4 regions of the Streptomyces sp. NPDC079141 genome follow, and region 3 is predicted to be linked to each of the others. Evidence: riboswitches for the same ligand, from Rfam matches in the RefSeq annotation. Region 3 holds a riboswitch; each other region holds the start of a gene.
The links. A riboswitch is a leader RNA that binds a small molecule or an ion and turns the genes downstream of it on or off. The one in region 3 is predicted to bind cyclic di-AMP.

Region 1: it holds a riboswitch for cyclic di-AMP, as region 3 does, so the genes downstream of both, AB0Q90_RS37625 (transglycosylase family protein) here and AB0Q90_RS41475 (M23 family metallopeptidase) in region 3, are expected to answer to the same signal.
Region 2: it holds a riboswitch for cyclic di-AMP, as region 3 does, so the genes downstream of both, AB0Q90_RS10410 (C40 family peptidase) here and AB0Q90_RS41475 (M23 family metallopeptidase) in region 3, are expected to answer to the same signal.
Region 4: it holds a riboswitch for cyclic di-AMP, as region 3 does, so the genes downstream of both, AB0Q90_RS22900 (transglycosylase SLT domain-containing protein) here and AB0Q90_RS41475 (M23 family metallopeptidase) in region 3, are expected to answer to the same signal.

What each region holds. Positions count from the first base shown of each region.
Region 1 is NZ_JBFBLP010000022.1:47,829-51,217, forward strand. It holds gene AB0Q90_RS37615 (cytochrome P450) at 1-487, shown strand, start outside; gene AB0Q90_RS37620 (transglycosylase family protein) at 657-1,649, shown strand; cyclic di-AMP (ydaO/yuaA leader) riboswitch at 1,831-1,997, shown strand; gene AB0Q90_RS37625 (transglycosylase family protein) at 2,002-2,679, shown strand; gene eno (phosphopyruvate hydratase) at 3,003-3,389, shown strand, end outside.
Region 2 is NZ_JBFBLP010000003.1:155,285-158,673, forward strand. It holds gene AB0Q90_RS10400 (LysR family transcriptional regulator) at 1-672, opposite strand, end outside; gene AB0Q90_RS10405 (LysE family translocator) at 757-1,371, shown strand; gene AB0Q90_RS10410 (C40 family peptidase) at 1,424-1,897, opposite strand; cyclic di-AMP (ydaO/yuaA leader) riboswitch at 1,901-2,087, opposite strand; gene AB0Q90_RS10415 (hypothetical protein) at 2,452-2,760, opposite strand; gene AB0Q90_RS10420 (ATP-dependent Clp protease proteolytic subunit) at 2,768-3,389, opposite strand, start outside.
Region 3 is NZ_JBFBLP010000033.1:8,561-11,949, reverse strand. It holds gene AB0Q90_RS41480 (PrsW family intramembrane metalloprotease) at 1-824, shown strand, start outside; gene AB0Q90_RS41475 (M23 family metallopeptidase) at 915-1,940, opposite strand; cyclic di-AMP (ydaO/yuaA leader) riboswitch at 1,952-2,109, opposite strand; gene AB0Q90_RS41470 (PP2C family protein-serine/threonine phosphatase) at 2,343-3,389, opposite strand, start outside.
Region 4 is NZ_JBFBLP010000008.1:177,773-181,161, forward strand. It holds gene AB0Q90_RS22890 (hypothetical protein) at 1-272, opposite strand, end outside; gene AB0Q90_RS22895 (HAD family hydrolase) at 440-1,264, shown strand; gene AB0Q90_RS22900 (transglycosylase SLT domain-containing protein) at 1,261-1,737, opposite strand; cyclic di-AMP (ydaO/yuaA leader) riboswitch at 1,743-1,945, opposite strand; gene AB0Q90_RS22905 (CocE/NonD family hydrolase) at 2,196-3,389, opposite strand, start outside.

The sequences.
Region 1 (3,389 bases), on a different contig from region 3:
CGCCCTGCTCACCCACCCCGAGCAGCGCGCCCGGCTGCAGAGCTCGCTCGCGCGGCGGGAGACCGGCCTCCTGGAGACCGGCGTGGAGGAACTCCTGCGCTACGACGGCCCCGTGGAGCTCGCCACCTGGCGGTTCGCCACCCGCCCGCTCACCATCGGCGGGCAGGACATCGCCGCCGGCGACCCCGTCCTCGTCGTCCTCGCCGCCGCCGACCGGGACCCGGAGCGGTTCGCCGACCCCGACACCCTGGACCTCTCCCGCCGCGACAACCAGCATCTCGGCTACGGCCACGGCATCCACTACTGCCTCGGCGCCCCGCTCGCCCGCCTGGAGGGCCAGACCGCGCTGGCGACCCTCCTCACCCGGCTCCCGGATCTCCGGCTCGCGGCGGATCCGGCCGAGCTGCGCTGGCGCGGCGGCCTCATCATGCGCGGACTGCGCACACTGCCGGTCGAGTTCACGCCGAGCGGCATCTCGACCGGGTGACTGTCCACGCCCGAGGTGAAGGTGACACGCCCTCAAGTCTGTGATCTTCACGTGATCTGCGCGGCATTAACTTGTGACAAGTGATCGTCTGCCGATACGTTCACTCGTCAGCGCGGCCCCTCGTGTCACCCGCCGCGCCGATCTCTGCTGTCTCGCGAAAGGCCCCCGCATGCTCTCCGGGAACGGTCGTCACCGTCGCCCCCGCCAGGCCCCGGCTCTCATCGTCGCGGCCGGAGTGACCGGCTCCGCCATCGCCATCCCGCTCCTCGGCGCCACGGGCGCAAGCGCCGCCGAGGGCAACACCTGGGACCGGGTCGCGGAGTGCGAGAGCGGCGGCTCCTGGAGCGAGAACAGCGGCAACGGCTACTACGGCGGCCTTCAGGTCACCCAGGAGAACTGGGAGGAGTACGGCGGTACGACGTACGCGGCCAGCGCCGACCTGGCCAGCCGCTCCCAGCAGATAGCGGTCGCCGAGCGGATCCTCGCGGACCAGGGCCTCGCGGCCTGGCCCACCTGCGGCCCCCTCTCCGGCCTTGACGAGAAGTCGGGTTCGGTCGACGTCGACACGGGCGTCGCGGAAGACGCGACCGGTTCGACCGGTTCATCCGACTCTTCCGATTCGTCGGACTCCTCCGGTTCCTCCGGTCTGCTCGACTCGATCGACGGCTCGTCCACCGAATCGCCTTCGGTCGACGCATCGGACAACTCGGCCAAGTCCGACAAGTCCGCCAAGCCTTCGAAGTCCGCCGAGTCCGAGGAGTCCACCGAATCCGGTGACTCCCAGGAATCCGACAGCGAATCCACAGACGGGACCGAGGGCGACAACTCGGACAACTCGGGTCAGGGTGAGGGTGATTCCGCCCTCATCGACACCGGCACGGGCCGCCACCGCGGCGACAGCGCCGACGAGGAAACCACCGACGACCGTGCGGACTCCGCCGGCCGGCACGCCTCCCGCGGCGACGCGGTCGCGCGCGACGCCGCCGACGGCTCGTACACCGTCCGCAACGGGGACAGCCTCACGGGCATCGCCGACTCCCTTGACCTCAACGGCGGATGGCGCGGCCTCTATGCCGAGAACAAGGCGACCGTCGGCACTGACCCCGACCTCATCATCCCCGGTCAGACCCTCGAAGTAGGGGTCGAACCGGGCGAAAAGTAGCGGGAGTTCGCGTCACGCTTCGCACTGAATGTCCGTTTTGGCGAAAGTGTGGGATGAGTCTCAGAAGCCCTGATCGTCTTTGAAATTCCGCGGATCGCGTGTCTACGGTCATGACCGCTCGCAGCAGCGGGCCCCGACTGCCGCACGCCGAATCCTGCCGGTGGCCGTACGGGAACAGTCGTCGCGTCATGCGCCGTAGGCAGGAGCGGGGGACCCAAGGTAAGTGCCGGGCCCAGCAGTTGAGCTGGATCCGGCTTGGGGTGAAGTCGCGCACCGACCGTTGCGCGTCCGGGCACTCAACCGGCCCGAACCCGACAGCTCACCTCGCAGGCGTCGGTGAGGGGATCGATCCATGCTGTTTTCCGGCAAGGGCAAGCACCGTCGTCCGTCCAAGGCCACCCGCGCCATCGCCATCGCCGGTGTCACCGGCGCCGCCGTGGCCGCCCCGCTGATGGCGGCCGGCAACGCCTCCGCCGCCACCGCCTCCGAGTGGGACGCCGTCGCCCAGTGCGAGTCCGGCGGCAACTGGTCCATCAACACCGGCAACGGCTACTACGGCGGCCTCCAGTTCTCGGCCTCCACCTGGGCCGCGTACGGCGGCACGCAGTACGCCTCCACCGCCGACCAGGCCAGCAAGGCGCAGCAGATCGAGATCGCCGAGAAGGTCCTCGCGGGCCAGGGCAAGGGCGCCTGGCCGTCCTGTGGCGTGGGCCTGTCGAGCGCCTCGTACACCGGCAGCTCCAGCGGCTCCTCGGAGACCACCACGACGGCCCCCACGACGCGTGAGACCGAGCAGCCGGCCTCCCGCTCCACCGAGCGTCCGGCCGCCAAGAAGACCGTCACCACCCCGACCGGCAAGAAGGTCAAGAAGGGTGACGGCGAGTACAAGGTCGTCGCCGGCGACACCCTCAGCACCATCGCCGAGGAGCACGACGTCAAGGGCGGCTGGGAGAAGCTCTTCAAGCTGAACAAGGACATCGTCGAGGACGCCGACCTGATCTACCCCGGTCAGCAGCTGCACCTCAAGTAGTCCCGTAGCCGAACCACAGTGCCCTCATAGACGTGTCCTTCACAATGAAGGCCTCGTGAGGGTCACCCCCCGTCCCCACGGGCTCCCCGCTTCGGTGCGTATTCCCCCGTACGCACCGGGGCGGGGTCTTCTTTTCCCACCCGTCTTTCTGCAGGTCACCCATAGTTAAGGGCATCGACCCTTTGTTCCGTCGGGAAACAATAGGTACCGTCTGTCCTTGTCCACGGGACGGTCGGTCGGCTGGCCGATGTCCCGGAGGCGGTTAGGCTCTAGTCGCAAGGCTCACGTGCCCCGCACTTCCAGCGTCACATCCCAAGAAGGAGATGCTCGTGCCGTCCATCGACGTCGTCGTAGCCCGGGAAATCCTGGACTCCCGAGGCAACCCCACGGTCGAGGTCGAGGTCGGCCTCGACGACGGCAGCACGGGTCGTGCCGCCGTTCCGTCCGGCGCTTCCACCGGCGCCTTCGAGGCCATCGAGCTCCGCGACGGTGACCCGAACCGCTACCAGGGCAAGGGTGTCGAGAAGGCCGTCCTGGCCGTCATCGAGCAGATCGGCCCCGAGCTGGTCGGCTACGACGCCACCGAGCAGCGCCTGATCGACCAGGCGATGTTCGACCTGGACGCCACCGACAACAAGGGCTCCCTCGGCGCCAACGCCATCCTCGGCGTCTCGCTCGCCGTCGCCCACGCCGCCTCCGAGGCCAGCGAC
Region 2 (3,389 bases), on a different contig from region 3:
CGACGGCGTCGCCCCGGCCCGCGCCAGCACCGCCTCCACGCCCTGCCGGGCCGGATGGTCCGGCGCCATGCTGATCAGGGGCTGCCCGGCGAGCTCGGCCAGCGGGAGCCGTGCGCCGCCCGAGGCGAGGACATGGCCGGGGGCGGTCACCAGGACCAACTCCTCCACCAGCAGCGGCTCCAGAGTGACGGAGGCCGGCAGCGGCACCGGCTCGGCCGGCTCATAGGTGTGGGTCAGCGCCAGATCGATCTCACCGGCGGCCACCGCGGCGACCCCGGCCGGCGGTTCATGGTTGGCGACGGTCAGTTCCACGTCCGGATGGGCCCGGCGGAACGCGCTCAGCACCGGCGGCAGCAGATGCACGCCCGCGGTCTGGAAGGTGCCGAGCCGGAGCGTGCCGCCGGACAGCCCGGTCAGCCGGGCCAGTTCGTGCCGCGCCTGCTCCAGCTCGTCCAGCACCCGGCGGGCCCGGGCCACCAGCAGCTCGCCCGCCCCGGTCAGCCGCGTGCCGCGGTGGTGGCGGACCAGCAGGGTGGTGCCCGCCTCCCGCTCCAGCTTGGCCAGTTGCTGGGAGAGCGCGGGCGGGGTGTAGCCGAGGCGTTCCGCGGCCCGGGTGATGGAGCCGGCCTCCGCGACGGCGACCAGCGCGGCGAGCCGTGTGGGGTCGTACATGGCGTCCTGCCTAAAGCATTGCTTAAGGAAGACCCAGAATACTCGTAATACCTGCTGAAGGCTCCGGCGCGGCAGGCTGGCGTCATGGACGGACAGCTCATCGCCTTCACCGGGGTCGCGGCCGGCATGGTCGCCATGCCCGGCGCCGACTTCACCGTCGTCGTACGCAACGCCCTGGTCTCACGCCGGGCCGGCATCGCCTGCGCGCTCGGCATCGCGGGCGGGCTGCTGCTGCACACGGCACTGGCGGTGGCCGGGGTCGCCGCCGTGCTGACCGCCGTGCCCGCGCTGTTCCGGACGCTCCAACTGCTCGGCGGCGCCTATGTGTTGTACCTGGGCGCCCGGACCCTGCTGGATCTGCGCCGGCCGCGGACCATCGCACCCGACGAGGCGCCGCCGGCCGCGCGTCCGTTGCGGCAGGGGTTCGTCACCAACGCCCTGAACCCCAAGGCGCCGATCACCTTCCTGAGCCTGCTGCCGCAGTTCGTGCCCGCGGGCGCTCCCGCGCTGCCCCGGACGCTGCTGCTGGCACTGATCGTGGTGGTGTTCGCCCTGCTGTGGTTCCCGGCGGTGGCCCTGCTGGTGGACCGGCTGGGCCGGTGGCTGCGCCGGCCGCGTGCCGCCCGGGTCGTCGAGGCCGTCACGGGCACCGCGCTGACGGCTCTGGGGGCGGCGCTGCTCCTGGAGACGGTGGTATGAGGGCCCGTCGGGACGGCGGCGGGTCAGGTCGCCGCCGTCCCTCGGGCGCCGGTCAGCTCACCCGGCCGTACCAGACGCTGCTGGTCCAGATCTTCTGCAGACGCACCACATCCCCGGTCTTGGGGGCGTGCCAGATCTTCCCCTTCCCGGCGTAGATACCGACGTGGTAGACGTTCGATCCCGAGTGGAAGAACACCAGGTCGCCGGCCTTGCGGTTCTTGGCGGTGATGTGGCGGGTCTTGTTGTACTGCTGGGCCGCTGTGCGCGGCAGGCTCTTGCCCGCCTTCTTGTACGAGTACAGCGTGAGCCCGGAGCAGTCGAAGCGGCGTGGACCGGTGGCGCCGTACTTGTAGGGGGAGCCCTTCTTGGACTCCGCGACCTGGAGTGCCTTCGTCGCCGGTGTGGCCGCCTCTGCTTCGGCGGCGAAGCCGGGGGCCACGATCGAGCCGCCCACGGCGGCGATGGTCAGTGCCGAGGCCGTACCGGCCCGGGCCATCAGCGACGGGACACGATTGAGCGCAGTCATGCGCAACCCTTCGTCAGCCGCCTGTGAAGGATGACCTGTCGGATTCGGGCTGGCGAAGTGGCCCGGCCGCGTTGCCGCGGCTTCACCCCAAGGGCTGCTCGGTCCGGACAGTCGTCCGTGCCGGCGACCCGTCATGCTTGGGTCCTCCACTCCTGCCGATCCACTCCTGTCGACTCGGTCATCCGGGCGGCGGCAGGACTCGGCGTCCGCCCGGACCGCCCCGCCGCTGCGGCGGGGGCTTGTCGTCAGACAGGGATCTTGACTCACGGATGTCCGAAAAGCCCAACAGAACCGAGGATTTGTGGTGTTAGTCACCACTCACCCGTTCGGGTGGACACTGGGCTGTTCGAATGACTGTCGAGGGTGCTGGGGATGCCCGGACCAGCACCGGAACGACCAATTCCGCCGCGGGGCTACGCGCGTTGCGCAACCTTGACGGGCCTGCAAGAGGACGGGCGACTACGCCGAAAGGGGGTACCTCTTTTGGTCCGTTTCGACTCCGGTCCGGACGTCTCGTCAGCTCGCCGGACGCTCCGGACCGGAGTCGCGCCCCGTCAACTGTCGGGGCGTGGGGGCACGGTGACGCGAGCGGTGCGGCGCTCGCCGTCCAGCACCCGCAGCGCACGCGCCAGCGTGGGGGCGTGCAGCTCGGTCTCGCCGCGCTGGTGCATCAGCGTCAGCGCGTCCCGCAGCTCGGCCGCCCTGCTCACCAGGGCCTGGGCGGCGCGCAGTCCGCGGTAGGTGTCCCCGTGGTGCGCGGGGTTGATCCTGCCGAGCAGGTCGACCACATCGAGGTAACGGTCGATCAACTCGCCCTCCGCGCGCGTGAGTGCGGGCAGGGGCGGCAGCTCCGGTGGCAGCATCCGCGGCTCACCTCGCGCCGGGGGCGGGGCGGGAGGCCTTGCGGCTGGGGATGATGCCGTCCACGAGCCCGTACTCCAGCGCCTCTTGCGCGTTCAGCACCTTGTCCCGCTCGATGTCCGCGCTCACCTGCTCCGGGCTGCGCCCGGTGTGGCGTACGAGCATCTCCTCCAGGCGGGTCCGGATGCGCGTCAGTTCGTCCGCCTGGATGGCCAGGTCGCTCGCCTGACCCTGCACCGGCTCCGGCAGCGCGGGCTGGCTGATCACCACGCGCGCGTCGGGCAGCGCGTACCGCTTGCCCGGAGTGCCCGCGGCCAGCAGCACCGCGGCGGTCGGCCCGGCCTGCCCCAGCAGGATCGTCTCCACGTCGCAGGCGACGTACTGCATGGTGTCGTAGATCGCGGACATGGCGCTGAACGAGCCGCCGGGAGAGTTGACGTACAGGGAGATCTCCCGGTCCGGGTCCTTGTGCTCCAGATACATGAACTGCGCCATCACGTCGTTCGCCGAGGCGTCGTCGACCTGCGTCCCGAGGAAGACGATCCGCTCCTCCAGCAGCTTCGAGTACGGATCCATCGTCCGGCTCCCGTAGCTGGTGCGTTCCGTGAACTCGGGCAGGACGTAGCGGGCG
Region 3 (3,389 bases):
CCGGCTTCGCGTTCACCGAGAACATCCTCTACCTCGGTACCGCCTTCGGTACCGACCAGCTGACCGGCGACTCGGGCATCGCCTCCGTCACCGCGGCGACCTTCTTCGTGCGCATCGTGATGTCGCCCTTCGCGCACCCCCTCTTCACCGTCCTCACCGGCATCGGCTTCGGCATCGCCGCGCTCTCCGGCGACCGGCAGCGCTGGCGGCGTGTCCTGCTGCCGCTGTCCGGGCTGCTGCTCGCCATGGGCATGCACGCGATGTGGAACGGCTCGTCCACGTTCGGGCCGTACGGCTTCTTCGCCGTGTACGCGGCGATCATGGTGCCGGCCTTCGGGCTGCTGACCTGGCTGGTGATCTGGACGCGGCAGCGCGAGCTGCGCACCGTGCGGGAGGAGCTGCCCGCCTACGCCGTCGCCGGGTGGCTGACGCCGGGCGAGCCGTTCGCGCTGGCCTCGATGCGGGCGCGGCGCCTGGCCCGGCAGTACGCGCGGCGCCACGCCGGGAAGCGGGCGGCGCGGGAGGTGGCGCAGTACGAGGCGTACGCGACCTCCCTGGCGTTCCTGCGGCACCGGGGGCGTCGCGGACGCGCGGGCGCCGACTTCGTCGTACGGGAACGGGAGCTGCTGCACGAGCTGTGGCGGCGCCGGGAGATCGCCCGCCCGGCCCTCGACCACGCCGCCCGGGTCAGCGCGCCGCCGGTGGCCGCACCGCCCTGGCCGGTGCACGGCGTGCACGGCGTGTACGGGTATCCGGCGCAGCCCGCCTACCCCGCGCAGCCTGCGTACCCCGCCTATCCCGCGTACAACCCGTACCGGTCGTAGGACAGCTCACCGGCCGTGCCACGCGAAACCGGCAGCCCTGACGTCGGGGGGTGAGCGTCAGGACTGCCGGGGTTCAGTGAGCGCGTGCGTTCAGGGGGTGAGGCCCTTGCTGCGCAGCCAGGCCAGCGGGTCGATGCCGGAGGTGGAGCCCTCGGGGTGGACCTCCATGTGCAGGTGCGCCCCGGTCACGTTGCCGGTCGCGCCGACGCGGCCGATGACGTCGCCCGTGGTGACCTTCTGCCCGACGCTGACGCTGATCGACGACTGGTGGGCGTACCAGATCTCGGTGCCGTCCTCCAGGGTGAGCACCGTCTTGTAGCCGTAGGAGCCGTCCCAGCCGGCCGAGGTGATCGTGCCGGTGTGCACGGCCTTGATGAGCGTGCCCGTGGGCGCCGCGAAGTCGAGGCCGGTGTGGTACCCGGAGGACCACAGCGAGCCGGCCTGACCGAAGGTCGAGGTGATCGTGTACGAGGAGGTCGGCAGCGCGAACTGCTTGGCGAGGGCGGCGAGGCGCTCGGCCTCGGCCTTCTCGCGGGCCTCCTCCTCGGCCTTGGCCTTGGCGGCGGCGGCCTTGGCCTCCGCCTCCTTCTCGGCCTTCTCCGCGGCTTCGGCGGCGGCCTTCTCGGCGGCAGCGGCGGCGGCCTCGGCGGCCTTGGTGTCGACCTGGTCCTGCTGCTGCTCGGCCTGGGCGATGATCCGGGCGCGCAGCGCCTCACCGGCGTCGGCGGCGCCCTGGTCGGTGTCGGTGGAGGTGACGCCGATGTTGCTGAGCGGGGTGGCCTCGGTCGCGGGGGCCTCGTCCGCGGAGTCGTTGATCAGCGGCAGGTCGGGCATGGTGATCGCGACCGGCGGCTTGCCGGACTGCGCGCTGGCCATGCCGCCCGCGCCGACGGCGGCTATGACGCCGACGCCGAGAACCGTGGAGCTGCGGGCGAGTCCCCCGCCGCGCTGCTTGGCGACCCGGTGCTTGCCGCGTACCGGGCGAATGGATTCCGCGGTCGGGTTCCACTCCTCCCACGGGCCCTCGTCGGTGCGGTAGCCGCCGTAGCCGAAGGTGTCGTCACTTCGCTGGCTCGGCACGAACGGGGCTTCAGGGGCAGGGCGGTTGGACGCCACGTGGGCGTGCTCCTTTCCTTCCTTCTCGCCTACCGGGTTAGCTGACGGGTTCGGAGCAGGAAGGTCTCCTACGCGCGTATATCAGCCGCTTCCGCATGGCTGACTACGCCCGATTCACCCCAAGTTGGTGGTTCCCCGGTTCCCTTGCAGGATTCGGCGCGTGCGCACGGAGCCGACTCTTGTGACGGCTGGGACGACCGCGCTGCGTTATCGAACGTTAATAGACCCGGGGCTCGGATTCCAAGCCGTTCCACTTGATCGTTAACGTTTTCAGCCTGGACTTTCGGGTCACCGGGGGTCTAAATCGGGCGAGTTGGCCAAGGCTCAGGAGCCACACAGGTAATGACGGTATGTCAGTTGTTATGCGGAGGGCGCCCACGCGATCACCCCCGGTGACAACGATCAAGGGCGGCGTACGGCCAGCAGTGCCATGTCGTCCGTCATGCCGCCCCCGGAGTGCAGGCGCACCTCATCGGCGAGGGTGGCAAGAAGTGTGCGGAGCTCGGGGAAGGTGCGGCCGGTGAGCCGCTGCTGGGGGTCGTAGAAGGCACCGTGCCGGTCGCGGGCCTCGGACAGGCCGTCGGTGTAGAGCAACAGGGTGGCGCCGGCCGGGAAGACGGCCTCCGCCGCGCGGTCGGGCCAGCTGCCGAGGTCGCCCATGCCGAGCGGCAGGGCGGGCTCCGGGGCCGGCAGCGGGCGCAGGGTGCCGTCGGCGTACAGCAGCAGCGGGGGCGGGTGGCCGCGGTTGACGATCCGTACGGCCCCCTCGCCGTGCGGGATCTCGGCGAGGACGGCGGTGGTGAACCCCTCGAAGGCGTCGGTGCCCTCGCGCCGGGTGCCCTCGCGCGCCAGCGCCCGCTCCAGCCGCTGCGCGACCCCTTCCAGGCTCGCCTCCTGCTCGGCGGCCTCCCGGAAGGCCCCGATGACTACGGCGACGGCGGCCACCGCGCCCATCCCCTTGCCGCGCACATCGCCGACCACGAGCCGTACGCCGTACGGGCTGTCCTGCACCGCGTACAGATCGCCGCCGATGAACGCGTCCGCCTGCGCGGCCTCGTAGCAGGCCGCGATGTCGAAGCCGCCGATCCGTTCGACGGGCCGGGGCAGGACGGCGCGCTGGGCGGCCTCGGCGATCTCGCGGGCGGAGGCGAGCCGTTCGTCACTGCGGCGCACGAGCTGGTTGATGAGGACGGCCAGGACGGAGACCGTCGCCACGGTGACCAGCTCGGTGACCGCCTCGACCTCGAAGACGATGTCGAACCTGATGTGCACCGCGAGAACGACCAGGATCGACAGGACACCCGTGAGCACGGTGCCGCGGCGGGAGAAGAGCGGGGCGGCGACCAGGGGCGCCGCGGTGAAGAAGGGGGCCGCTGAGAAGGTCTCCGGGGTGGTGTAGTCGTAGACGGCCCCGCCGACGATCAGCAGGGCGGGCAGCAGCCGGACGAA
Region 4 (3,389 bases), on a different contig from region 3:
GGCACGTTGCCGAGCGTCTCGAAGCCGTCCAGGAGCCAGCAGGCGTAGTTCCAGCGGGCCTCGCCCGGGTCCTCCGGGTGCCGTTCCAACTCGTACTGGGTCTCCGTGTTGTAGCCGATGGCGACGTACGGGCGGCGGTCGTCGTCGTCGACGCGCCAGATGCGGAAGGACAGCGCGTATATCTCGGGCTTCAGCTCCTCCGGGAAGCGCTCCAGAATGCCGACGGCGGCATCCCGGAGATGCGTCGAGAAGGTCCTGCCCTGTTCCGTCATGCCACTTGCCCCTCTTCCGTCAGCACAGTGCTCCCATCTCACCACCGATGGGAGGGAAAAGCTGATCGTGACAGGGGAGTTGGGAGCGGCGGGAGGGGCGGCGGAGGACGCCGTGGTCGTCCGGTTCGCGCTGAGTCGCAGGGGCGTCCTGTCCGTATTCTCTGATCATGGCCGCACCCATCGCATATTCACTCATCGCCACCGATCTGGACGGAACGCTGCTCCGAGGCGACGACACGCTCTCCGACCGGTCGCTCGGCGCGCTCGCGCGGGTGGCGGCGGCCGGTGCCCGGCATTTGGTGGTGACGGGTCGGCCGGCGCCGAGAGTACGGCCGTTGCTGGACGACCTCGGCAGCACGGGGCTCGCGGTGTGCGGGCAGGGCGCGCAGGTGTACGACGCCGGCGCGGACCGGCTGCTGTGGTCCGTCACCCTGGACCGGGAGCTGGCCGAAACCGCGCTCGGCAAGATCGAGGCCGAGGTCGGGCAGGTGTACGCGGCGGTCGACCAGGACGGAGTCGACGGGCTCACGCTCATCGAGCCCGGCTATCTGATGCCGCACCCCACGCTGCCCGCGGTACGGGTGGGGCGCCGTGACGACCTGTGGTGCGAGCCGATCAGCAAGGTGCTGCTGCGCCATCCCGACCTGTCCGACGACCAGTTGGCGGCGACGGCGCGTTCGGTGGTCGGTTCCCTCGCGACCGTCACCATGTCCGGCCCCGGGACCGTCGAACTTCAGCCATGCGGCATCACCAAGGCGACGGGGCTCGCGCTGGCCGCCGAGTATCTGGGGCTCGGCCCGGACCGGACGATCGCCTTCGGCGACATGCCCAACGACATCCCGATGTTCGACTGGGCGGCCCACGGCGTCGCCATGGCCAACGCCCACCCCGAACTCAAGGCGGTCGCCGACGAGGTCACGCTGTCGAACGAGGACGACGGCATCGCCGTCGTCCTCGAAAGACTCTTTCCCCAGGCCTGGGACAGGCCTTAGTAGGCGCCCCACACGTTGTCGATCGAGCCGTACCGCTGGGCGGCGTAGTTGCAGGCGGCGGTGATGTTCGCGACCGGGTCGTAGGGGTCGTAGGACGTGCCGGACACGTGGTACGCCTGGAAGGTCGGGTCGATGACCTGGAGCAGGCCCTTGGACGGGGTGCCCGCGGCGGCGTTGGAGTCCCAGTTGTTGATCGCGTACTGGTTGCCGGAGGACTCCCGCATGACGTTGCGGTAGATGCCGTCGTACGTGCCGGGGATCCCGTTCTGGGCCATGACCTGGAGGGATGCCCGGATCCAGCCGTCGAGGTTGTTGGCGTACCCCAGCGAGGCGGCGGTGGTGACGGTCGGGGTGGCCGCGGAGGCGCTGGTCGCGCCGATGAAGGGCAGCGCGAGCACGGCGGCTCCGGTGCCGAGGACGGCGAGCTTACGGGCGACGCGGCTGGTGCGACGGTGCTGAGCGGCAGCAGGCATGGCGAAGTTCCTCTCCGTCGCCTGCGAGGTGAGCTGTCGGGTTCGGGCGGGAGCTGCCCGGCCGCGCACATGAAGGGCGCGACTTCACCCCAAGCCGTACCGGTGTGTCCGAAGACGCCCGGTCCGGCGACTTACCTGGGTCCCCCGCTCCTGCCGTACGAAGATCTCGGTGGAGCCGGGCGGCGGCAGGATTCGGCGTCCGCCCGACAGGCCGGGAACGTATGCGAGAGCACATGTCCGGAACAAGTACCGGATTCACATATCGAGCGGTTTGATCTTTGCGCAACGGATGCGTGGTGGTTGAACCTTTGCGGTCGCCAAGCCTCAACTGACGGCCCGCAAAGGGTCGTACGGCGAAGCCTGTGTGACGCCTGTGCGGGTGCGGGCGTGAGTCAACTCACGCGCATGCGGAAGCATCCCGAATCGGGCAAAAAGGCTATTCGTCCCCTAAGTGGCAGTCAGCCCGCCGTCCGTGGAATCCGCTTCTCCCACGTCCGGTGGAAGACCACCTCTCCGCCCTCCGTGCAGATCACCTCGCTGGAGGTGACGAAGTCCGTCGCCTCGCAGGTGAGCTCCGAACGGGTCCGGACGGTCGTGTCCCACGCGAGTTCCGGGCGGTGCAGCCGGATCGACCACTCCGAGCGGGCCCGGGCGGACAGGGGATCGGAGCCGCGGATCGTGTACGTCTCCAGCGCGTCCTCGGTGAACTCAAGACCGTCCGGGTACACGCGCGTGCCGCCGTTGCGCGGGTCGACCTCCAGCCGCCACTCGTCCTTGGCCACGTCACGCACGACCAGCCGCTCGGGGCGCGGTTCGTCCAGGGTGATCGGGTAGTTCACGCCGATGGGCTCGGCCTGTTCCGGCTCCTCGAATGCCACGCTCGAAGAGGCCTCACGCGCGCGTACCGGCAGTTCCAGGAAGCTGCCCGCGGGGTCCAGGGTGAAGCCCGCCGCCGACTCCGGCTGCGGCCAGATCCACGGCCAGTACGCCGAGGACACCGCGAGCCGGATGCGGTGGCCGGCCGGGAAGGCATGGCCGATGCCGTTCAGCTCGAAGGAGACGTCCTGAGTGGCGCCCGGCTCCCACGGCACCGCCCGGTCGCGGCCGAGGCGGGCGGAGAGGTTCAGCACCCCGCGCGTGACCAGCGTCGAGGAGCCGTCGGGGGCCACGTCGCACACCCGGGCGATCACCTGCCCGCGCGGCACCTCCGAGGTCAGCCGCAGCCGCACCCGCGGTCTGCCCAGCGCCCAGGTCTCCTGGCCCACCGCGAACTCGAAGCAGGCCGAGCGCGCGTCCTCCTCCCGCTGGTCGGGCGGCAGATCGGCGTCGTTCCCGGACGGCAGGAAGCGACCGGCGTCGAGGCCGGTCTGCATCGGCGAGCGGACGAGCGCGGGGGCGCCCTGGAGGGCGTACGTCACGGTCCGCACGTTCGGGGAGGGCCAGGCGGGCTCGCCGACCCAGCGGCCCGGCAGGGTGTCGTAGACCGTGGCCGGCGGGTGGGAGTCGCTGACGTAGGAGCGCAGGAGGGGTTCCCGCATCGCCCCGGTGTCGGTGCCCTTCAGCCAGTGGTCCCACCAGCGCAGGGTCTCCTGGAGGAAGCCGATCGCCGGGCCGGGCGGCAGGCCGCGGTCGGGGTACTGGTGCGACCAGGG